DNA from 2 places in the Pseudomonas gorinensis genome. Region 1 is predicted to be linked to the other one. Evidence: predicted binding sites of a transcription regulator. Region 1 holds the regulator's gene; the other holds the start of a gene.

Region 1 (11,390 bases):
CCACATCCGGTTGTGCGGCCAGGTAGTCGGCCACTGGCTGATCCAGCCCCGACTGGTCACGCAGCTCTGGTTTCCAGTAGGGGTTGGGCAGGCAGCGCACATCGAAGACCAGGTCGGCATCCACCGGCATGCCACGCTTGAAGCCAAAGGACTCGACCAGAAATGCCGTGCCAGGCTCTGGCTGGTTCAGCAGGCGTAGCTTGATGGCATCGCGTAACTGGTACAGGTTGAGGCTGGTGGTGTTGATCTTGAGGTCGGCGAGGTCAATGATCGGCCCCAGCAACTTGGTTTCGTCCTCGATGGCTTCGGCCAGGGAACGATGGGGGCTGCTGAGAGGGTGGCGTCGACGGGTCTCGGAGAAGCGCTTGAGCAGGGTTTCTTCGTCGGCGTCCAGATACAGCACATCGCAATGAATGTGCTTGGCGCGCACCTCTTCGAGCAATTCCGGGAAGCGCGTAAGGTGGCTGGGCAGGTTGCGGGCATCAATCGAAACGGCGACCAGGGGCTGCGCCAATTCGGTGTGGATCAGGGCGCGTTCCGCCAACTCCGGCAGCAGCCCGGCGGGCAGGTTGTCGATGCAATAGAAACCGTTGTCCTCAAGAACGTTGAGGGCGGTACTTTTACCCGAGCCAGAGCGGCCGCTGACGATGATCAAACGCATGATTACTGCCCGTTTTGCTCATCCAGGACAACTTGGTACAGTGCCTCGTTGCTGCTGGCACTGCGCAGTTTGTCGCGTACGTCCTTGCGGTCGAGCATGCTTGCGATCTGCCGAAGCAGTTCCAGGTGCGCATCGGTGGCGGCCTGTGGGACCAGCAGAACAAACAGCAGGTCTACCGGGGCACCGTCGATCGCGTCGAAATCGATAGGCGCGTCCAAGTGCAGCAGGGCGCTGACAGGTGTGTCGCAGCCTTTGAGGCGGCAGTGAGGAATGGCGATGCCGTTGCCAAAACCGGTGGAGCCGAGTTTTTCACGGGCAATCAGAGCCTCAAAGACATCTTGCATCTCCAGATCAGGCACTTCTCGGCTGATCAGGTTGGCAATTTGTTCGAGGGCTTTCTTCTTGCTGCCGCCCGGCGCGTTCACGAGGGAACGGCCGGGGGTCAGGATGGTTTCAAGTCGGATCATGGGTGGGGAGTGTTAGCGGCCGGTGCCCTGAAGGAGGCTCAACTGCTTTTCCTTATGCTTTTTGATTTGGCGATCCAGTTTGTCGGTCAGGTCGTCAATGGCGGCATACATATCAGTATGCTCGGCATTGGCGACGACTTCTCCGCCGGGTATACGCAAGGTGGCTTCAATTTTCTGCTTCAGCTTTTCGACAGTCATAATGACTTGCACGTTGGTGATCTTGTCGAAATGCCCCTCAATTCTTTTGAGTTTTTCGCCGATATAGGCGCGCAGCGGTTCGGTCACTTCCAGTTGGTGTCCACTGATGTTGACTTGCATACAGCTTCTCCTTCGTTGCCAGTGCATAAAGCGGCGGGTAGGAATACCCGCCACTGGAACGCTGTGGCCCGCCCGTCACATCAAACGCTTACGCTCGCTGGAAGGCGCGATCCCAAGGGACTCGCGGTACTTGGCGACGGTTCGACGGGCGACCTGAATGCCTTGTGCCTCCAGTAAACCAGCGATCTTGCTGTCACTCAACGGCTTTTTCTGATTTTCCGCCGCAACCAGTTTTTTGATGATCGCGCGGATCGCCGTGGACGAGCATTCGCCGCCTTCGGAGGTGCTGACATGGCTGGAGAAAAAGTATTTCAGCTCATATATGCCCCGTGGGGTATGCATGAATTTTTGCGTGGTCACCCGGGAAATCGTTGACTCATGCATGCCAACCGCTTCGGCGATGTCATGCAGCACCAGAGGCTTCATCGCTTCGTCGCCGTATTCCAGGAAGCCACGCTGGTGCTCGACGATCTGGGTGGCGACTTTCATCAGGGTTTCGTTGCGGCTTTGCAGGCTCTTGATGAACCAGCGCGCTTCCTGCAACTGGTTGCGCATGAAGGTGTTGTCGGCGCTGGTGTCGGCGCGACGCACAAAACCGGCATATTGCGGATTGACCCGCAGGCGCGGTACCGACTCCTGGTTCAGTTCCACCAGCCAGCGCTCGTTGTCCTTGCGTACGATCACGTCGGGGACGACGTATTCGGCTTCGCTGGACTCGATCTGCGAGCCCGGGCGAGGGTTGAGGCTCTGTACCAGCTCGATCACCTGGCGCAGGTCGTCTTCCTTGAGCTTCATACGGCGCATCAACTGGCTATAGTCGCGGCTGCCCAGCAGGTCGATGTAGTCCGTGACCAGGCGTTGGGCTTCGGCAAGCCAAGGCGTCTTGGCAGGCAGTTGACGCAGTTGCAGCAGCAGGCACTCGCTGAGGGTGCGCGCGCCAATGCCGGCGGGCTCGAATTGCTGGATGCGGTGCAGGACGGCTTCGATCTCGTCCAGTTCGATATCCAGTTCCGGATCGAAGGCTTCAAGAATCTCGTCGAGCGTTTCGTCCAGGTAACCCTGGTTGTTGATGCAGTCGATCAGGGTCACGGCGATCAGGCGATCGGTGTCGGACATCGGCGCGAGGTTCAATTGCCACAACAGGTGGCTCTGCAGGCTCTCGCCGGCGGACGTGCGGGTGGTGAAGTCCCACTCGTCATCATCGTTGCTGGGCAGGCTGCTGGCGCTGGTCTGGTAGACGTCTTCCCAGGCGGTGTCCACGGGCAGCTCGTTGGGTATGCGTTCGTTCCAGTCGCCTTCCTCGAGGTTATCCACCGTCGGGGCGGTTTCCTGATAGGAGGGTTCCTGCACATCGGGGTTGGGTTTTTGCTCGATGTTGTCGGCCAGCGGGTCTGCATTGTCGAAGTCGTCGCCTTCTTCCTGGCGTTCGAGCATCGGATTGGACTCCAGGGCCTCCTGGATTTCCTGTTGCAGGTCCAGGGTCGACAATTGGAGCAGGCGGATGGCCTGTTGCAGCTGCGGTGTCATCGTCAGCTGCTGGCCCATTCTCAGGACTAGCGATGGTTTCATGGCAGGGGCTTAACACCTTATTCGCCGGCGCAATGCGCCATCCACGACAGGGCGCGTGAGCGCCAAACATAAGCAAATTATATGCCTGATATCGGGGGCTTTGCCTAGAGCGCGGTAACAATAAAAATCCGGAGGTTTTTATTGACTCCCGCGCACCGTGGCCAACGGCCGTGACGCCAGGCTGCTTACAGGCGGAACTCGTGGCCCAGGTACACTTCCTTGACCAGTTCGTTGGCCAGGATAGTGGCGGAGTCACCTTCGGCAATCAGCTGGCCATCGTTGACGATGTAAGCTGTTTCGCAGATATCCAGGGTCTCACGGACGTTGTGGTCGGTGATCAGTACACCGATGCCCTTGGCCTTGAGGTGATGGATGATCTGCTTGATGTCACCCACCGAGATGGGGTCCACGCCGGCAAACGGTTCGTCCAGCAGGATGAATTTCGGCGCGGTCGCCAGGGCGCGGGCAATTTCAACGCGACGACGCTCACCACCGGACAGGCTCATGCCGAGATTGTCGCGAATGTGGTTGATGTGGAATTCCTGCAGCAGGCTTTCCAGCTCTTTGCGGCGGCCGTCGCGGTCGAGTTCCTTGCGGGTCTCGAGGATGGCCATGATGTTGTCGGCCACCGAGAGTTTGCGGAAGATCGACGCTTCCTGGGGAAGATACCCAATACCTGCGCGTGCACGGCCATGCATCGGCTGGTGGCTGACGTCCAGGTCATCGATCAGTACGCGACCTTGGTCCGCCTGCACCAGGCCGACGATCATATAGAAGCAGGTGGTCTTGCCGGCGCCGTTGGGGCCGAGCAGGCCGACGATCTGGCCGCTGTCGATCGACAGGCTGACGTCGCGCACGACCTGACGGCTTTTATAGGCCTTGGCCAGATGCTGGGCTTTCAGGGTTGCCATTACTCGGCCTTCTTCTTCGGCTGGATAACCATGTCGATACGTGGGCGTGGCGCAGTGACCTTGCTGCCGTTGGCCCGGCCGGCATTGGCGACCTGCTTCACGGTGTCATAGGTGATCTTCTCGCCTTCGGTGGAGTTGCCATCGGGGCTGAGCACCTTGGCCTGGTCGATCAGGACGATGCGGTTTTGCTGGGCGTGATACTGGATGGTCTTGCCGTAGCCCTTCATCGGGGCGGTATCGGTAGCGGCCTGCTTCTGTTCGAAGTAGGCCAGGTTGCCCACCGAAGTCACGACGTCGATGTCGCCAGCGGGGGTGCGAGTCAGTGTCACCGTGTTACCGGTGATTTTCATCGAGCCCTGGGTAATGATCACGCCGCCTGTATAAGTGGCGACGCCTTGCTTGTCATCCAGTTGCGCATCGTCAGCTGAGATGTGGATCGGTTGCTGGCTATCGTTCGGCAGAGCCCAGGCGCTCACGCTTCCCAGTGCTGCGCCCAGACCGAGCAAAATAGGGAGGGTTTTAACGAGCCTCATACTGTCCTCTTACGTTCGATAGCAGGTGTATCCTGCTTTCTTTCAAATACGCTTTCATTCCCTTGCCAGTCGATACACCGCCAGCGCCGTCGATTCTAACGTCTTGCTCGGTCTGCGCATATTGCTTCTGTGGGAATACGGTCATGCGTGTGGTGGTAATAATGGTGTCGCGGTTCTGTGCGTCAGTACGTGCGACGCGCACCGAGTCGATCAGTTCCACCTGGGTACCGTCCGGGTTGACCTCGCCGCGCTTGCTGGTGACGTGCCATGGGAACTCGGTGCCGCGGTACAGGTTCATGTCCGGATTGGTCAGCAGGGTGACCTCGGAGGCCTTCAGGTGCTCGACCTTGTCCGACGTCATTTCATATTGCACCTTGCCATCGGGCAGGAACTGCACGCTATAGGCATTGGTTGCGTAATAGTCGATAGCCCCTTCATCAACCTGCGCAACAGGCTGGTCGAGAAAGCGCTCCGGGCTGATATTCCAGTAGCCCACCGCCAGGAACAGCGCGGCGATGCCTGCGAATAGCAGGAAGTTGCGAATCTTTTTACTCAGCATAAAACGCTCTATAGGTAGGCGGCATGGGCCGCTTCGAGGCGGCCTTGGGCCCGCAGGATCAACTCGCAGAACTCACGGGCGGCGCCTTCGCCGCCACGGGCCGTGGTGATGCCGTGGGCGTGCTCGCGAACAAACGCCGCCGCATTGGCGACGGCCATGCCCAGGCCCACGCGGCGGATCACCGGCAAGTCGGGCAGGTCGTCGCCCAGATAGGCGGCCTGCTCATAGCTTAGGTGGAGTTGGCCAAGAAGCTCGTCCAGTACCACCAGTTTATCCTCACGGCCCTGATACAGGTGAGGAATCCCCAGGTTTTGTGCGCGGCGTTCCACAACCGGCGTTTTTCGGCCGCTAATAATGGCAGTTTGCACTCCCGCTGCCATCAACATCTTGATGCCCTGGCCATCGAGGGTGTTGAACGTCTTGAATTCGCTGCCGTCTTCGAGGAAGTACAGGCGGCCATCGGTCAGCACGCCGTCAACGTCGAAAATCGCCAGCTTGATGTGCTTGCCGCGTTGCAATAGGTCGCTGGTCATTTACATCACTCCTGCACGCAGCAAGTCGTGCATGTTCAGGGCGCCAATCGGGCGGTCATCGTTATTGACGACCACCAGCGCGCCGATCTTGTGGTCTTCCATGATCTTCAGCGCTTCGGCTGCAAGCATCTCGGGGCGTGCGGTCTTGCCATGGGGGGTCATCACCGCGTCGATGGTGGCGGTGTGGATGTCGATGGTGCGGTCCAGCGTGCGGCGCAAGTCGCCGTCGGTGAACACTCCGGCCAGGCGCCCGTCGGCCTCGAGGATCACGGTCATGCCCAGGCCTTTGCGGGTCATTTCCATCAGCGCATCCTTGAGCAGCGTGCCCCGTTGGACATGGGGTAGCTCATCGCCGGAGTGCATGACGTTTTCCACTTTCAGCAGCAGGCGACGGCCCAAGGCACCCCCTGGGTGGGAAAACGCGAAATCTTCAGCAGTAAAGCCACGGGCTTCCAGTAACGCCACGGCCAGCGCATCGCCCATGACCAGGGCGGCGGTGGTGGAAGACGTGGGGGCGAGGTTCAGGGGGCATGCCTCGTGGGTCACGTGAACGTTCAGGTTCACTTCGGCTGCCTTGGCCAGCGTCGATTCCGGGTTGCCGGTGATGCTGATCATCTTGATGCCCAGGCGCTTGATCAGCGGCAACAGGGTCACGATTTCGTTGGTGGTGCCGGAATTGGACAGTGCCAGGATGATGTCATCCTTGGTGATCATGCCCATGTCACCATGGCTGGCTTCGGCCGGATGCACGAAGAATGCGGTGGTTCCGGTGCTCGCCAGTGTCGCGGCGATCTTGTTGCCGACGTGGCCGGACTTGCCCATGCCTACCACGACAACGCGGCCCTTGCTGGCCAGAATCATCTCGCAGGCGCGTACGAAATCTGCATCGATATGGGCCAGTAAGCCTTCTACGGCTTCAAGCTCGAGGCGAATGGTGCGTTGTGCGGATTGGATAAGATCGCTGGATTGGCTCATGTCTGAAATCGTATAGCCTGACGAAAAGTCGGCGATTATAACGGTAATGAGCAATTCCCTCACGCAAGTTCGTCAGGCTTTATTCTGCGGGTGGCATGAGATTCCCTCTCAGTAACATAGCCAGCAACGTTTTTTCCCTGTCCCCAATCTGAACAAGCGCTTTTCCGGCCTTGGGCGCGTTGTACCAGCAGTGATATAGTTCGCCGCCAGTTCGGTTCACCCAGCCCATACGTCTATCTATATCGCGCAATCGTGCAAACGTTTGTCGCCAATACGGTGTCTGAGTGAGAAGCTGCATCCCAAGGAGTTTAGATGAGTGCCGATAACGCCTACGCGGTCGAGCTGAAGGGCCTTACCTTCAAGCGCGGGACGCGCAGCATCTTCAATAACGTCGATATTCGCATTCCCCGTGGCAAGGTCACGGGCATCATGGGGCCTTCCGGTTGCGGCAAGACCACCCTGTTGCGGCTGATGGGCATGCAACTGCGCCCCAATGCCGGCGAAGTGTGGGTCAATGGCCAGAACCTGCCGACGCTGTCGCGTAGCGAGCTGTTTGACGCACGCAAGCACATGGGTGTGCTGTTCCAGAGTGGTGCGCTGTTCACTGACCTGGATGTTTTCGAGAACGTGGCGTTTCCGCTGCGAGTGCATACCCAGCTGTCCGATGAAATGATTCGTGACATCGTGTTGCTGAAACTGCAGGCCGTGGGCCTTCGCGGTGCCATCGACCTGATGCCTGACGAGTTGTCCGGTGGCATGAAACGTCGTGTCGCCCTGGCGCGCGCCATCGCCCTTGACCCGCAGATCCTCATGTACGACGAGCCCTTCGTTGGCCAGGACCCGATCGCCATGGGCGTGCTGGTACGCCTGATCCGCCTGCTCAACGATGCGCTGGGGATCACCAGTATCGTGGTGTCCCACGACCTTGCAGAAACCGCGAGCATTGCCGATTACCTGTATGTCGTCGGCGATGGTCAGGTGCTGGGGCAGGGCACGCCTGAAGAGCTGATGAACGCTGACAACCCGCGTATCCGCCAATTCATGACCGGCGATCCTGATGGCCCGGTGCCTTTTCATTTTCCGGCAGCGGACTACCGCGCAGATCTTCTGGGGAAGCGCTGATGCGCAAGACATCACTTATCGAAAGGGTTCGCCTTTTCGGCCGCTCCGGCATCGACATCATCGAAGTGCTGGGGCGTTCGACCATTTTCCTGTTCCACGCCTTGCTGGGCCGCGGTGGCATCGGCGGCGGCTTTGGCTTGCTGATCAAGCAACTGCACTCCGTCGGCGTGATGTCCCTGGTGATTATCGTGGTCTCCGGGGTCTTTATCGGCATGGTGCTTGCGTTGCAGGGCTTCAACATCCTATCCAGCTACGGCTCGGAGCAGGCGGTCGGGCAGATGGTCGCCCTGACGCTGCTGCGCGAGCTGGGGCCGGTGGTGACTGCCTTGCTGTTCGCCGGGCGCGCCGGTTCCGCGCTGACCGCTGAAATCGGCAACATGAAGTCCACCGAGCAGTTGTCCAGCCTGGAAATGATCGGCGTGGACCCGCTCAAGTACATTGTTGCCCCGCGCCTGTGGGCCGGCTTCATTTCCCTGCCGCTGCTGGCGATGATTTTCAGTGTGGTGGGTATCTGGGGCGGTTCGTGGGTGGCGGTGGATTGGCTGGGGGTCTACGAAGGCTCCTACTGGGCCAATATGCAAAACAGCGTTACCTTCAGCGGCGACGTGCTCAACGGCATCATAAAGAGCATCGTCTTCGCCTTTGTCGTGACCTGGATCGCCGTATTCCAAGGCTATGACTGTGAGCCCACTTCAGAAGGGATCAGTCGTGCCACCACCAAGACCGTTGTGTACGCCTCGCTGGCGGTACTGGGCCTTGACTTCATTTTGACCGCCTTGATGTTTGGAGATTTCTGATGCAAAACCGCACTGTGGAAATCGGTGTCGGCCTTTTCTTGCTGGCTGGCATCCTGGCTTTACTGTTGCTCGCCCTGCGAGTCAGTGGCCTTTCGGCCAGCCCTACCGCCGATACTTATAAACTTTACGCGTACTTCGACAATATCGCCGGTTTGACTGTCAGAGCTAAGGTGACCATGGCCGGTGTGACTATCGGCAAGGTCACGGCAATCGATCTGGACCGCGACAGCTTCACCGGGCGAGTGACCATGCAACTGGACAAGAAGGTCGATAATCTGCCGACTGACTCCACTGCATCTATCCTCACTGCGGGTCTGCTGGGCGAGAAGTACATCGGTATCAGCGTGGGCGGGGAAACAGCCCTGCTCAAGGATGGCTCGACCATCCACGACACGCAGTCGTCGCTGGTACTTGAGGACCTGATCGGTAAATTCCTGCTCAATACGGTCAATAAAGACGCCAAATGAGGAACCTGTTCATGATCTCTACCTTGCGACGTGGCCTGCTGGTACTGCTTGCGGCGCTGCCGCTGATGGCTAACGCGGCAGGTTCTGCGCACGAACTGGTGCAGGACACCACCAGCAAAATGCTGGCTGACCTGACTGCCAATAAAGAGCAGTACAAGCAAGACCCGAGTAAGTTCTACGACGCGCTCAATACCATTGTCGGCCCTGTCGTCGATGCCGAAGGCATTTCGCGCAGCATCATGACGGTCAAGTACTCGCGCAAGGCCACGCCTGCGCAGATGCAGACGTTCCAGGAAAACTTCAAGAAGGGTCTGTTCCAGTTCTATGGCAACGCCCTGCTGGAGTACAACAACCAGGGGATCACTGTCGATCCGGCCAAGGATGAGTCGGGTGACCGCACCAGCGTTGGCATGACCGTCAAAGGCAGCAACGGTGCGATCTACCCTGTGCAGTACACGCTGGAGAAGGTTAACGGTGAGTGGAAACTGCGCAACGTGATCATCAACGGTATCAACATTGGCAAGCTGTTCCGCGACCAGTTCGCTGACGCGATGCAGCGCAATGGCAACGACCTGGACAAGACCATCAACGGTTGGGCCGGTGAAGTGGCCAAGGCCAAGGAAGAAACCGATAAAGCAGCCGGGAAACCCGCGCAATGACCGAGTCGGCTGTTCGTATCGGCGAAGCCGGCGAGCTGTTCCTCAGCGGCGTGCTGGATTATCGCTCCGGGCCTGACCTGCGCAAGCAGGGCCAGGCGCTGATCAAGGCGAGCACCGCGCCTGCGCTGGTGCTGGACTGCTCGGCGGTAACCAAGTCCAGCAGCGTCGGTTTATCGCTGCTGCTGTGCTTTATACGTGATGCCGAGGCGGCGAAAAAAACGGTCAGTATCCGTGCGCTGCCCGACGACATGCGTGAAATTGCCGAAGTTTCCGGTCTGACCGAACTGTTGGCGCATCCTTAATAAAGAAGCCCCCCGTCAGAGTCCTGCTATGCGGGGTTCGCAGGCGCGGGGCTTTTTTGTATGATGTGCGACCCGTGCGCACTGGGCGCCGATAGAGGTTGAGCATGCAGGCCCTAGAAGTTAAGAGCTTCCTTGAAGGAAAGCTGCCGGAAACGAAAGTAGAAGTTGAAGGCGAAGGCTGCAACTTCCAGCTGAACGTGATTAGCGATGAACTGGCGGCACTCAGCCCGGTCAAGCGTCAACAGCAGATCTATGCCCATTTGAACCCGTGGATCACCGATGGCAGCATCCACGCGGTCACTATGAAATTTTTCAGCCGCGCGGCCTGGGCCGAGCGCACCTGAGCCCCCAAGGCGTCGAGATTCTTATGGATAAATTGATTATTACCGGCGGTGCCCGCCTTGATGGCGAGATTCGCATTTCCGGTGCGAAAAACTCTGCCTTGCCGATCCTGGCCGCGACCCTGCTGTGCGATGGCCCCGTAACCGTAGCCAACCTGCCGCACCTGCATGACATCACCACCATGATCGAGCTGTTTGGTCGCATGGGTATTGAGCCGGTAATCGACGAGAAGCTGTCCGTCGAAATCGACCCGCGCACCATCAAGACCCTGATCGCCCCGTACGAACTGGTGAAAACCATGCGTGCGTCGATCCTGGTGCTGGGCCCGATGGTTGCCCGTTTCGGCGAAGCCGAAGTCGCATTGCCTGGCGGTTGCGCCATTGGCTCGCGTCCGGTGGACCTGCACATCCGTGGCCTTGAAGCCATGGGCGCAACCATCGACGTCGAGGGTGGCTACATCAAGGCCAAGGCGCCGGAAGGCGGCCTGCGTGGCGCCAACTTCTTCTTTGATACCGTCAGCGTGACCGGTACCGAGAACATCATGATGGCCGCTGCCCTGGCCAACGGTCGCAGTGTGCTGCAAAACGCCGCTCGCGAGCCTGAAGTGGTCGACCTGGCCAACTTCCTGATCGCCATGGGGGCCAACATCACCGGCGCCGGCACCGACACCATCACCATCGACGGTGTGAAGCGCCTGCACCCTGCCACCTACAAAGTGATGCCGGACCGCATCGAGACCGGTACCTACCTGGTTGCTGCTGCCGTCACCGGTGGTCGCGTCAAGGTCAAGGACACCGATCCGACCATCCTGGAAGCGGTCCTGGAGAAACTGCGCGAAGCCGGTGCCGAAATCACCACCGGTGAAGACTGGATCGAGCTGAACATGCACGGCAAGCGGCCAAAAGCCGTCAACGTGCGTACTGCTCCGTACCCGGCGTTCCCAACCGACATGCAGGCGCAGTTCATCTCCTTGAACGCGATTGCCGAAGGCACGGGTGCAGTGATCGAGACCATCTTCGAAAACCGCTTCATGCACGTGTACGAACTGCACCGCATGGGCGCGAAGATCCAGGTCGAAGGCAACACGGCCATCGTTACCGGCACCGAGAAGCTCAAGGGCGCGCCAGTCATGGCCACCGACCTGCGCGCTTCGGCCAGCCTGGTGATCTCGGCGC
Region 2 (11,390 bases), 1.4 Mb from region 1:
GTCGAGGATCAACGCCCGCAGCGCGCGTTGAATTCGCTGGTGCAGGCCCAACCCCTGGAGCTGCACATCGTCAAGGCGCATTTTCAGGGTTTCAAGCTCGAACGTTTTCGCCATGCGGTCTGCCTTTCCCCGAAGAATTGGCCGGTAATGGCAGGCCAGTCTATCCGTAGACTTGGGCCTGAGCCACAGCCTTCACGTTGGCGGACAACCCACTGCGTGAGGCTCAATTTCTCGTATGGCAAGGAGCAATGCCCTCATGTCTTCTTCGATATCGCCGTCTTCGCTGCGCCCACGCGACCTGTTTCACCCCCTGGTAGCCGGTCTGATTTCAGTCATCGTCAATTATGGCGGTACGTTCATCCTGGTGTTCCAGGCCGCCAAGGTGGCCGGGCTCAGCGCGGAGCTGACCGCTTCGTGGGTCTGGTCGGTGTCGATCGGTGTTGGCGTGACAGGGCTGGCTCTCAGTTGGGTGAGTCGTGAGCCGATCATCACCGCGTGGTCGACTCCCGCGGCGGCGTTCCTGATCGTCGCGTTGTCGACCACGCCTTATGCCGAGGCGGTCGGTGCGTACATCATTTCGGCCGTGGCATTTGTGCTGCTCGGGTTGTCCGGCTGCTTTGAAAAAGTCATTCGGTTGATTCCGCCAGGCATTGCGGCCGCCATGCTGGCCGGCATTCTGCTGCAGTTCGGGATCGGCGCATTCAGTGGCATGAGCCTGGACCCTGCCCTGGTGGGGTTGCTGATTGCCGCTTACGTTGGGTTCAAGCGGTTTACCGCGCGCTACGCGGTCGTCGGAATTCTGGTGCTCGGGCTGGTATTGCTGCTGGTGCAAGGGCGAGTGGATCTATCGGGATTGTCCCTGCAATGGGCCGCGCCGGTTTTCACCCAGCCTGAATTCTCCGTCAATGCGCTGCTCAGTGTGGCATTGCCGCTGTTCCTGATCACCCTCACGGGCCAGTACATGCCGGGCATGCTGGTGTTGCGCAATGATGGCTTCAAGACCAGCGCCAACCCCATCCTGGCAGTGACCGGGCTGGGCTCGCTGTTGATGGCGCCATTCGGCTCGCACGCGTTCAACATCGCGGCCATCACGGCGGCCATCTGCACGGGCAAGGAAGCCTCGGAAGACCCGTCCAAACGTTGGCTCGCGGGTGTTGCCGCAGGGGTGTTCTATATCCTTGTCGGGGTGTTCGGGGTGACGTTGGCCGCCGTATTCATGGCGTTCCCGTCGGCGTTTATCACCACGTTGGCCGGCTTGGCGCTGTTGGGCACCATTGGCACCAGCCTGGCCAACGCCATGGCGGACACCCGATCCCGTGAAGCTGCGCTGATCACCTTTCTGGCCTGCGCCGCAAACATCACCCTGCTGGGGATCGGTGGAGCGTTTTGGGGGTTGTTGATCGGATTGGCCGCGTATGTGCTGCTGAACGGCCGCCTGCCCCGTCGCCGGGCGACTGTGGCGCCGGTCTCCGAGTCGGTGGTGACGGCGAAGGGAGCGGCCCAATGATGCGCGCCAATCAGCCGTTAACGACCTACAGGTGCGTGAACGCGTGGTTGCGCTGTGCCGCCGTCGCCCGGTGTATCGCCGAGGGGTGTTTCTAGCCGTTTGCGCCGTCGACTTGGCTGGAGGCCGAGGGCCGGTATTGCAGTGCTTCGGCAATGTGGTTGCGGCCGATAGTGTCTGCGCGCTCCAGGTCCGCCAGAGTGCGGGCGACCTTGAGCAGGCGGTGGGCGGCTCGAAGGGACAGGGTCAAGCGCTCGCAGGCGCTTTCCAGCCAGGCTTCATCCGGCTTGGACAGCGCGCAATGCTGGCGCAACCCAGAGAGATCCAGGAACGCATTGGCGCAACCCTGGCGCTGCTGTTGATGCTCTCGAGCCTGGGCGACCAGGGCGGAGGCGGTGGATGTGTCGCCGCCGGGCTGTGGGGTCGGGTTCAGCGCGGTGATTTCGCGGGCGACCGTCAAGTGCAGGTCGATCCGATCCAGCAAGGGCCCGGAGAGTTTGTTGCGATAGCGTTGGATTTGCTCGGGCGTGCAACGGCATCGGTTGCAGGGCGCGCCCATATAACCGCAGGGGCAGGGGTTCATCGCCGCCACCAGTTGAAAACGCGCGGGGAAGCGCACTCGGTCACGGGCGCGGGAAATCACGATGTGCCCCGACTCCAGTGGCTCGCGCAAGACCTCCAGCACCTTGCGATCAAACTCCGGGAGTTCATCCAGGAACAGCACTCCATGATGGGCCAGGGTGATTTCCCCCGGCTGCGGTTTCGATCCGCCGCCCACCAGTGCCGGACCGGAGGCTGAATGGTGTGGCTGGCGAAACGGCCGGTGGGGCCAATGGCTCAGCGGTGCCAGGCTGACCACGGATTGAATCGCCGCCACTTCCAGTGCTTCCTGTTCACTCAATGGCGGCAGCAACCCGGGCAGGCGGCTGGCGAGCAAGGTCTTGCCGGTACCTGGTGGCCCGCTGAACAGCAGGTTATGTGCGCCCGCTGCTGCAATCAGCAGTGCGCGCTTGGCTGACAGCTGGCCCTGAACTTCACTCAGGTCCGGGTAGGGTTTGTTCGAATACAGCAACCCGTCGGACTTGTAGGGCTCAATCGGTGCATGCCCATTCAGGTGTGCCACCACCTGCAGCAGGTGATCCACGGCAATGACCTTCAGCCCGGATGCCAGGCACGCTTCCTCGGCATTCGCCCGCGGCACTATCACGGTGCGCCCGGCCTTGCGCGCCGCCAATGCGGCGGGCAATACGCCTTTTACCGCCCGCACCTCGCCGGACAACGCCAACTCCCCCAGGCACTCCACGTCATCCAGCATCAACGCCGGCACCTGCACACTCGCCGCCAGGATCCCCAGGGCGATCGCCAGATCAAAGCGCCCACCGTCCTTGGGCAGGTCGGCGGGCGCGAGGTTGAGGGTGATACGGCGGGAAGGATATTGCAGCGCTGAGTTGAGGATGGCACTGCGTACGCGGTCCTTGCTTTCCTTGACCGCGGTTTCTGGCAGCCCCACCAGGGTGAGCGACGGCAACCCGTTGGCCATATGCACTTCAACGGTGACGGCAGGGGCTTCGACGCCGACCTGGGCGCGGCTGTGGACGATGGCGAGGGACATGCTCGTTCCTTGAAAGAGGTGGCCGCTTCCTGCGGTTTTTCAAGGGTAGACGAGGTGGGGAAGAGCGAGGCGGGGAGGTTTTACAGAACGTATCCAGAACAAAAGGTAGAGCAAATGTGGGAGGGAGCAAGCCCCTTCCCACACTGATCGCATTTATTCCGCAGGAGGGTTCAACCGCGCTTCCAGCTCTGCAACTTTCGCCTCCAGGCTCTCCAAGCGCGCACGGGTGCGGGCAAGTACGACCATCTGGCTATCGAATTCTTCCCGGCTCACCAGGTCCAGCTTGCTGAAGCCGCTTTGCAGCAACGCCTTGAACTGGCTTTCGATTTCATTGCGGGGCAGCGGGGTGTCGCCGCTGAACAGGCGAGAGGCGTGGCCGCTCAGGGCGTCGAGGAGGTCTTTGGGCGCGAGCATGGGAAATATTCCGGAAAACTGTTGGCGGGCAGTGTATCACGCAGCGTCTATAGTCATTTCCACGGCCGCAGGCGCACGCTTTTCGCGCATGGGGGCGGGCGTCTGCGCACTGTTTTCGTGCGCAATGGCGCCGCCAAAAAGCCTCGCAGGTGGGCGTAGCGGAGCAAAGGACTGATTTCAGTGATTTTTACGGAGCTGGCAAGGTTTCTGCTTAGACGATCATGACCCATGCACTGATGCAGTCGCTGTGACGAATGCAGTGCGCCGACGGATCAGGGGTACAGGTTTCGTCACCAGTGGTTCGCTGGCGTTGCAACGGCAACTGCTCTTGCGACGACGCGTTACAAAGCCAGGCACTGCGCTTAGACTTGAGACGGGTTTGTTTTCCTGGGGCAAGTCCACCAATTCGGGAGAGAGTTTTCATGAAGCTAGTCACTGCCATCATCAAGCCGTTCAAGTTGGACGATGTACGCGAGTCGTTGTCCGAGATCGGCGTGCAGGGCATTACCGTTACTGAGGTCAAAGGCTTCGGTCGGCAGAAGGGTCACACCGAGCTGTATCGCGGCGCGGAATACGTGGTCGATTTCCTGCCGAAGGTGAAGATTGATGTCGCCATTGACGACAAGGATCTTGACCGGGTTATCGAGGCGATAACCAAGGCCGCCAACACCGGCAAGATTGGTGACGGCAAGATCTTCGTGGTCAATCTGGAACAGGCTATTCGCATCCGTACCGGCGAAACCGATACCGACGCAATCTAAGCCGCCAAACCCCAACGCCCCAGGAGAAAACAATATGACTCTGCGTAAATTCGCAGGGCTCGGAGCCCTGTTGTCCATCGTAATGCCAAGCCTGGCCATGGCGGCAGACGAAGTGGCGGCTCCAGTCCTCAATTCCGGCGACACGGCGTGGATGCTCACATCCACCGCGCTGGTGCTGTTCATGACCATTCCCGGCCTGGCCTTGTTCTACGGCGGCATGGTGCGCTCCAAGAACATTCTTTCCGTGATGATGCAGTGCTTCGCCATTACCGGCTTGATCACCATCCTGTGGTTCGTCTACGGCTACAGCATGGCGTTCGACACCACGGGTATGGAAGCAGGCGTCGTCAACTTCAACTCCTTTGTGGGCGGCTTGTCCAAGCTGTTCCTGTCGGGTGTGACCCCTGCCAGCATCACCGGCCCGGCGGCGCTGTTCCCTGAGGCGGTGTTCGTCACCTTCCAGATGACCTTTGCCATCATCACTCCGGCGCTCATCGTCGGCGCCTTCGCCGAGCGTATGAAGTTCTCCGCGATGCTGATCTTCATGGGCGTCTGGTTCACCCTGGTCTACGCACCGATTGCCCACATGGTCTGGGGCGGTCCGGGTTCGTTGCTGGGTGACTGGGGCGTGCTGGACTTCGCTGGCGGTACCGTGGTGCACATCAACGCCGGTGTGGCCGGTCTGGTCGCGTGCCTGGTCCTCGGCAAGCGTAAAGGTTTCCCAACCACGCCAATGGCGCCACACAACCTGGGTTACACCCTGGTGGGTGCGGCCATGCTGTGGGTGGGCTGGTTCGGCTTCAACGCCGGTTCCGCTGCTGCGGCCAACGGCACTGCCGGTATGGCAATGCTGGTGACCCAGATCGCTACCGCTGCCGCTGCGCTGGGCTGGATGTTCGCCGAGTGGCTCACCCACGGTAAGCCAAGTGCCCTGGGCATCGCCTCGGGTGTGGTGGCGGGCCTTGTGGCAATTACGCCGGCAGCCGGCACTGTGGGCCCGATGGGCGCGCTGATCATCGGCCTGGCGGCGGGTGTGGTGTGCTTCTTCTGCGCGACGACCCTGAAACGCAAACTGGGCTATGACGATTCCCTGGACGCCTTCGGTGTTCACGGTATCGGCGGTATCCTCGGCGCAATCCTCACCGGTGTGTTTGCAGCGCCGGCACTGGGTGGCTTCGGCACCGTGACTGATGTGGCGGCCCAAGTCTGGATTCAGTGCAAAGGCGTCGGCTTCACCGTGATCTATACGGCTATTGTGACCTTCATCATCCTCAAGGTGCTGGACATGGTCATGGGCCTGCGGGTTACCGAAGAAGAAGAGGCTGTCGGCCTCGACTTGGCGCAACACAACGAACGCGGCTACAACTTGTAAGTACGCAAAAAAAAGATGCCCGGCTTGCCGGGCATTTTTTTGCCTGGCGTTTGTCAGTCATAACAAGCTGTACCGGTTTTAGCGCAAAGTTTGTGATGGCGCGCACACGGTACTTGTAAGCGTGCGAATGTCTTACAGCCATGTAGGCGTATTCGGCACTTTGTTTTTTCCCAGAGCGCGCTAGAATGCGCGCCGATGGGCGGAGAACTGTATGTGGCAACAGACCCTGATTACCTTGCGGGCCAAGCCCCGGGGTTTTCACCTGGTAACCGATGAGTTGCTTGCCGGCTTGCCTGAGTTGAAGGCATGCCGCGTGGGCCTGTTGCACCTGTGGCTGCAGCATACCTCGGCTTCGTTGACCATCAACGAGAATGCCGATCCGGCGGTTCGTCGTGACTTCGAGCGTTTCTTCAACTCGCTGGTGCCGCAAGGGCGTGCGGGGTTTGAACACAACGACGAAGGCCCGGACGATCTGCCGGCGCACTTCAAGGCCAGTCTCCTGGGCTGCCAGCTGAGTTTGCCGGTCAAGGCCGGCCGCTTGGCGATGGGGACCTGGCAAGGTGTTTATCTGGGCGAGCACCGTGATCATGGTGGTGCTCGTAAAGTCCTCGCCACCTTGCACGGTGATGGGGCATAAGCCACTGGTTATCCGGTGGATGTTGATTTTTTTCCGGCGACCTCGACAGAGGGTGAGGCTGGGCTATAACTAATCTGCTTTTCGCAAGTCATGAGGTAGAACATGAGCGACGATGATCTGGAAAACGACGAACTGGAAGTAGGTGACGAAGACGACACCGAAGAAGGCCTTGAAGCGGCGGCGGAAGACGTTGCCGACGACGATGGCGGTGACGATGTTCCTGTTCCGGCTGCCAAGGGCAAGGCGAAGGCTGCTGTTTCGGTAGACGAATTGCCGAGCGTTGAAGCCAAGAACAAAGAACGCGATGCGCTGGCCCGCGCGATGGAAGAGTTCCTCGCTAAAGGCGGCAAGGTGGTTGAAGTCGAGCCCAACGTGGTTGCAGATCCGCCCAAGAAGCCTGACAACAAGTATGGCAGCCGGCCTATCTAAGGCCCGCCGCATGCCTGTATGAAAAAGCCCGCCGTCGCTGCGGGCTTTTTCATGCTTGCTGATTTATTTGAGCTTTGTGGTGATCCAAATGTGGGAGGGGGCTTGCCCCTCCCACATTTGGATCTCCAGTGCTACTGCCACTTGCGGAGTAATTCCGGCAGCTCCGTGAGGCTACGAATCTCCGCGTCGGGGCGTTTATCTGCTTCCCATGCCTTGGCGCTGGGGTTGAACCACACCGCCCGCAGCCCCGCCTGCTGCGCCCCGGCAATGTCGTCCCCGGGGTGATCGCCAACATGCACAGCCGCACTGGCATCCACTCCACCGCGCTGCAGCGCTTCCTGAAACAAGCGCGCATCCGGCTTGGCGATCCCAATATCTTCGGCACGCAGCGCAAAGTGGAAGTAGTCCGCCAGGCCCACACGCTGCACATCGGCATTGCCATTAGTGATCACACCCAGCAGAAAGTGCTGGCGCAGCGCTTGCAGCATCGGCTCGGCTTCGGGGAAGGGCGTGAGCTGATGGCGGGCGTGAATGAACGCTTCGAAACACACATCGGCCATTTCGGTGGCCTGAGGCTGTGGATAACCGGCCTCTTCAAACGCATGCATCAACACTCGATGGCGCAGGACGCTGATGCGGTGCTTGAGTTCGGGATGACGTTGCAGCACTTGCTGGCGCAGGCTGGCGAAGTGCTCCAGGGGCAAGTCGCCGACCTTGGAGGCATGGGTGGCCAGCCATTCGCGCATTGACGCCTCGGCGCTGACGATGACGGGGACGTTGTCCCAGAGGGTGTCGTCCAGGTCGAAAGTGATCAGCTTGATACTCATGAGTCGCCGCCCTTGATACGTTTGGCCCGTGGATGGGCACTGTCATACACCGTTGCCAGGTGTTGGAAGTCCAGGTGGGTGTAGATCTGCGTGGTCTTGATATCGGAGTGGCCGAGCAGTTCCTGTACTGCGCGCAGGTCCTGGGATGATTCCAGCAGATGGCTGGCGAAGGAGTGCCGCAGCATATGCGGGTGCAGGTTTTGCCCCAGTTCGCGTTCGCCCGCCGCCTTGACCCGTACCTGGATGGCCCGTGGCCCCAGGCGCCGACCTTGCTGGCTGACAAACACCGCATCATCGGCCGGGTTGGTGAGGGCGCGCAGCGGCAACCACAGTTGCAGGGCTTCCCGGGCCTTCCTGCCCACTGGCAACACGCGGGTCTTGCTGCCTTTGCCGAGCACTTGCACGAGGCCGTCCGCCAGGTCCAGTTGGTCGAGGTTCAGCCCCGTCAGCTCCGATAGGCGCAGGCCCGAAGAATAGAACAGTTCGAGGATCGCCTGGTCGCGATGGGCCAGGAAGTCATCCTCGACCGCGCCGTCGAGCAGTTGCAGGGCGCGGTCGGTGTCGAGGGTCTTGGGCAGGCGCCGCTCGCCCTTGGGTGGGGCCAGGCCGTTGGCTGGGTCGTGATCGCACAGGCCTTCACGGTTGAGGTAGTGGTAGAGGCCGCGCACCGCCGACAGCAACCGGGCCAGGCTGCGTGAGGATTGGCCTTGCTGGTGCAGGCGCGCGATCAGGCTGCGCAGGCCCTGGATATCCAGGGCTTTCCAGCTGGCGATCTGGTGTTTCTCGCAGTAGGCCAGGACCTTGTTCAGGTCCCGTCGGTAGGCTTCCAGGGTGTGGGGCGACACCTGGCGCTCGCTGCGCAGGTGAGCGCAGTAGGCGTCCAGTTGCCGTTCCATGGCTAGCGCACCGCGCGCAGGGCGGTAGTGAAACGCGGCAACACGCGGCCCAGGACTTCGGCGATGTAGGTCAGGAACAGGGTGCCCACCGAGCTCTTGTAGTGCGCAGGATCACGGCTGGCGATGGCCAGTACGCCGTGCAGGCCCTGGTGGCTGAGGGCCACGACGGCGGTGGAGCCGATCTGTTGGCGTTGTTCAGCGCCAAACAGGAAGTCCAGTTCGTGCTCGCGCAAGGTGCCGCTGATGGTCTTGCCTTCGGAGAGCAGGCCGCCGATCGCGGTCTGTGCTTCGCTGCCGCTGACCCAGCGTCCCACCGGCATCGGGTTGTCGCTGAAGAGGATCAAGCTGACAAAGGGCACCTGGAAATCCTGGCGCAGGCTGTCTTCCACGGCGATCACCGTTTCTTCCAGGCTGGTGGCGTCCATCAGGGTCAGGATCAGGCGGCGGGTCTTGTCGAACAGGCGGTCGTTGTCGCGGGCCACGTCCATCAGGTGCGAGAGCCGATGGCGCATTTCTATGTTGCGCTCGCGCAGGATCTTCATCTGCCGCTCCACCAGTGACACGGTATCGCCGCGCTGGTGGGGGATGCGCAAGGCCGGCAACAGTTCTTCATGCTCAACGAAGAAGTCCGGATGAGCCTCAAGGTACGCCGCGACAGCGGCGGCCTCCAGGCTTTCGCTCGGGGATGCTTGTGCGGGTACTTGAGGCTTATCGGTCATTTGCTTGGCTCACTCATAGACGGACCTGTCCTTCGTATACGCGCGTGGCCGGCCCGGTCATCATCACCGGGTGGCCGGGGCCTGCCCATTCGATGGACAGGCGTCCACCTGGCAGGTCGATCAGCAGCGGCGAATCCATCCACCCCTGGCTGATTGCGGCTACGGCAGCGGCGCAGGCGCCGGTGCCGCAGGCCTGGGTTTCGCCGGCGCCGCGTTCCCACACACGCAATTGCGCGCGGGAACGGTCGATCACCTGCAGGAAGCCCACATTGACCCGTGCCGGAAAGCGCGGGTGGTGTTCGATCTTCGGCCCCAGTTCATGCACGGGGGCATTGTTGATGTCGTTGACCCGCAGTACTGCATGGGGGTTGCCCATGGACACTGCGGCGATGTCGACGGCCTTGCCTTCAACGTCCAGCGTGTAACTCGTGGCCTGCTCGCTGGCCTGGAACGGAATGTCCGCCGGCACCAGGCGCGGTGCACCCATGTTGACGCTGATCTGGCCGTCGCTGCGCACATCCAGTTCGATCACGCCGCTCTTGGTCTCGACGCGAATCTGCCGCTTGGCGGTCAGGCGCTTGTCCAGCACAAAGCGCGCGAAGCAGCGGGCGCCGTTACCGCATTGTTCCACCTCGGAGCCGTCGGAGTTAAAGATCCGGTAACGGAAATCCACCTCCGGGTTGCTCGGCGCCTCAACGATCAGCAACTGGTCGAAGCCGATGCCGGTATGACGGTCGCCCCACTGTTTAGCGTGCTTGGGCAGGATGTGCGCGTGCTGGCTGACCAGGTCAAGGACCATGAAGTCATTGCCCAGTCCGTGCATCTTGGTAAAACGCAGCAGCATGGCTTACTCCGGCAGCAGGCTTTCGCCAGCATACAACTCGGCTACCGTCTCGCGGCGACGCACTTCAAACGCTTGATCACCGTCCACCAGCACCTCGGCGGTACGCCCGCGGGTGTTGTAGTTGGAACTCATGACAAACCCGTAGGCACCGGCCGAATGAATGGCCAGCAGGTCGCCTTCTTCCAGGGCCAGTTGACGATCCTTGGCCAGGAAGTCGCCGGTTTCGCAGATCGGGCCGACGATGTCATAGGCGCGGGCTTCACTGTCGCGAGGCGTTACGGCGGTGACATCCATCCAGGCCTGGTACAGCGCCGGGCGGATCAGGTCGTTCATCGCGGCATCGACGATCGCAAAATCCTTGTGCTCGGTGTGCTTGAGGTACTCGACCTGGGTCAGCAGCACGCCGGCGTTGGCCACGATATAGCGGCCTGGTTCGAACAACAGCGCCAGGTCGCGGCCGCCGATATGTTCACGCACGGCGGCAATGTAGTCGGCAATCAGCGGAGGCTCTTCATCGCGATAACGCACACCCACGCCGCCACCGAGGTCGATGTGGCGCAGGTAGATGCCGCACTCGGCCAGGCGATCGGTCAGCGCCAGCAGGCGGTCCAGGGCATCAAGGAACGGGGGCAGGCTGGTCAGTTGCGAGCCGATATGGCAGTCGACGCCCAGTACTTCCAGGTTCGGCAGTTGGGCGGCACGGATGTACACGTCCTCGGCGTCGGCGATGGCGATGCCGAACTTGTTCTCTTTGAGACCGGTGGAAATGTACGGGTGGGTGCCGGCATCGACGTCCGGGTTGACGCGCAGTGAGATCGGCGCGCGAACGCCCATTTCGGCGGCGACGACCTGCAGGCGCTCCAGCTCGTCGGTGGATTCGACGTTGAAGCAATGCACGCCGACTTCCAGGGCACGACGCATGTCTTCGCGGCTCTTGCCGACGCCGGAGAACACAATCTTGTCAGCCTGGCCGCCTGCGGCCAGAACACGTTCCAATTCGCCACGGGACACGATGTCGAAACCAGCGCCCAGGCGCGCCAGGACATTGAGTACACCGAGGTTGGAGTTGGCCTTCACCGCATAGCACACCAGGTGCGGCACGCCGTCCAGCGGATCGGTGAACGAGCGGTATTGCGCTTCGATGTGCGCGCGCGAGTACACATAGGTCGGGGTGCCAAAGCGTTCGGCAATCGCGGACAGCGCCACGCCCTCCGCGAACAGCTCGCCGTCCCGGTAGTTAAAAGCGTCCATGATTTACCCTTAGTAAGTGTCGTGCTTGTGCGCTTTTTGCGACGATTGCGCCTGTTCATTCGGGTCTTTGCTGTCATCAGGCAGGTACAGCGGGCCTTTTTGACCACAGGCACTAACGAGGCAG

Evidence for each region. The regulator sigma-54, encoded in region 1, starts transcription at its own class of promoters, with help from an activator protein. The targets are predictions, from matches to a motif close to ANTGGCATNNANNTTGCTNT.
Region 2: glnK (P-II family nitrogen regulator) is a predicted target of sigma-54. The motif match lies at 3,725-3,744, and genes of this name have one in related genera.

What each region holds. Positions count from the first base shown of each region.
Region 1 covers NZ_CP167125.1:1,385,647-1,397,036, forward strand. Annotated here, with positions in the region: gene rapZ (RNase adapter RapZ) at 1-661, opposite strand, end outside; gene ptsN (PTS IIA-like nitrogen regulatory protein PtsN) at 664-1,128, opposite strand; gene hpf (ribosome hibernation-promoting factor, HPF/YfiA family) at 1,141-1,446, opposite strand; gene AB7933_RS06255 (RNA polymerase factor sigma-54) at 1,522-3,015, opposite strand; gene lptB (LPS export ABC transporter ATP-binding protein) at 3,201-3,926, opposite strand; gene lptA (lipopolysaccharide transport periplasmic protein LptA) at 3,926-4,459, opposite strand; gene lptC (LPS export ABC transporter periplasmic protein LptC) at 4,446-5,018, opposite strand; gene AB7933_RS06275 (KdsC family phosphatase) at 5,027-5,551, opposite strand; gene AB7933_RS06280 (KpsF/GutQ family sugar-phosphate isomerase) at 5,552-6,526, opposite strand; gene AB7933_RS06285 (ATP-binding cassette domain-containing protein) at 6,839-7,648, shown strand; gene mlaE (lipid asymmetry maintenance ABC transporter permease subunit MlaE) at 7,648-8,445, shown strand; gene mlaD (outer membrane lipid asymmetry maintenance protein MlaD) at 8,445-8,912, shown strand; gene AB7933_RS06300 (MlaC/ttg2D family ABC transporter substrate-binding protein) at 8,924-9,571, shown strand; gene AB7933_RS06305 (STAS domain-containing protein) at 9,568-9,873, shown strand; gene AB7933_RS06310 (BolA family protein) at 9,978-10,217, shown strand; gene murA (UDP-N-acetylglucosamine 1-carboxyvinyltransferase) at 10,241-11,390, shown strand, end outside.
Region 2 covers NZ_CP167125.1:7,061,243-7,072,632, reverse strand. Annotated here, with positions in the region: gene AB7933_RS32465 (PLP-dependent aminotransferase family protein) at 1-114, opposite strand, end outside; gene AB7933_RS32460 (benzoate/H(+) symporter BenE family transporter) at 257-1,507, shown strand; gene AB7933_RS32455 (YifB family Mg chelatase-like AAA ATPase) at 1,599-3,116, opposite strand; gene AB7933_RS32450 (accessory factor UbiK family protein) at 3,270-3,530, opposite strand; gene glnK (P-II family nitrogen regulator) at 3,953-4,291, shown strand; gene AB7933_RS32440 (ammonium transporter) at 4,326-5,663, shown strand; gene AB7933_RS32435 (secondary thiamine-phosphate synthase enzyme YjbQ) at 5,875-6,300, shown strand; gene sutA (transcriptional regulator SutA) at 6,403-6,729, shown strand; gene AB7933_RS32425 (HAD family hydrolase) at 6,861-7,556, opposite strand; gene xerC (tyrosine recombinase XerC) at 7,553-8,452, opposite strand; gene AB7933_RS32415 (DUF484 family protein) at 8,455-9,171, opposite strand; gene dapF (diaminopimelate epimerase) at 9,185-10,015, opposite strand; gene lysA (diaminopimelate decarboxylase) at 10,019-11,266, opposite strand; gene lptM (LPS translocon maturation chaperone LptM) at 11,276-11,390, opposite strand, start outside.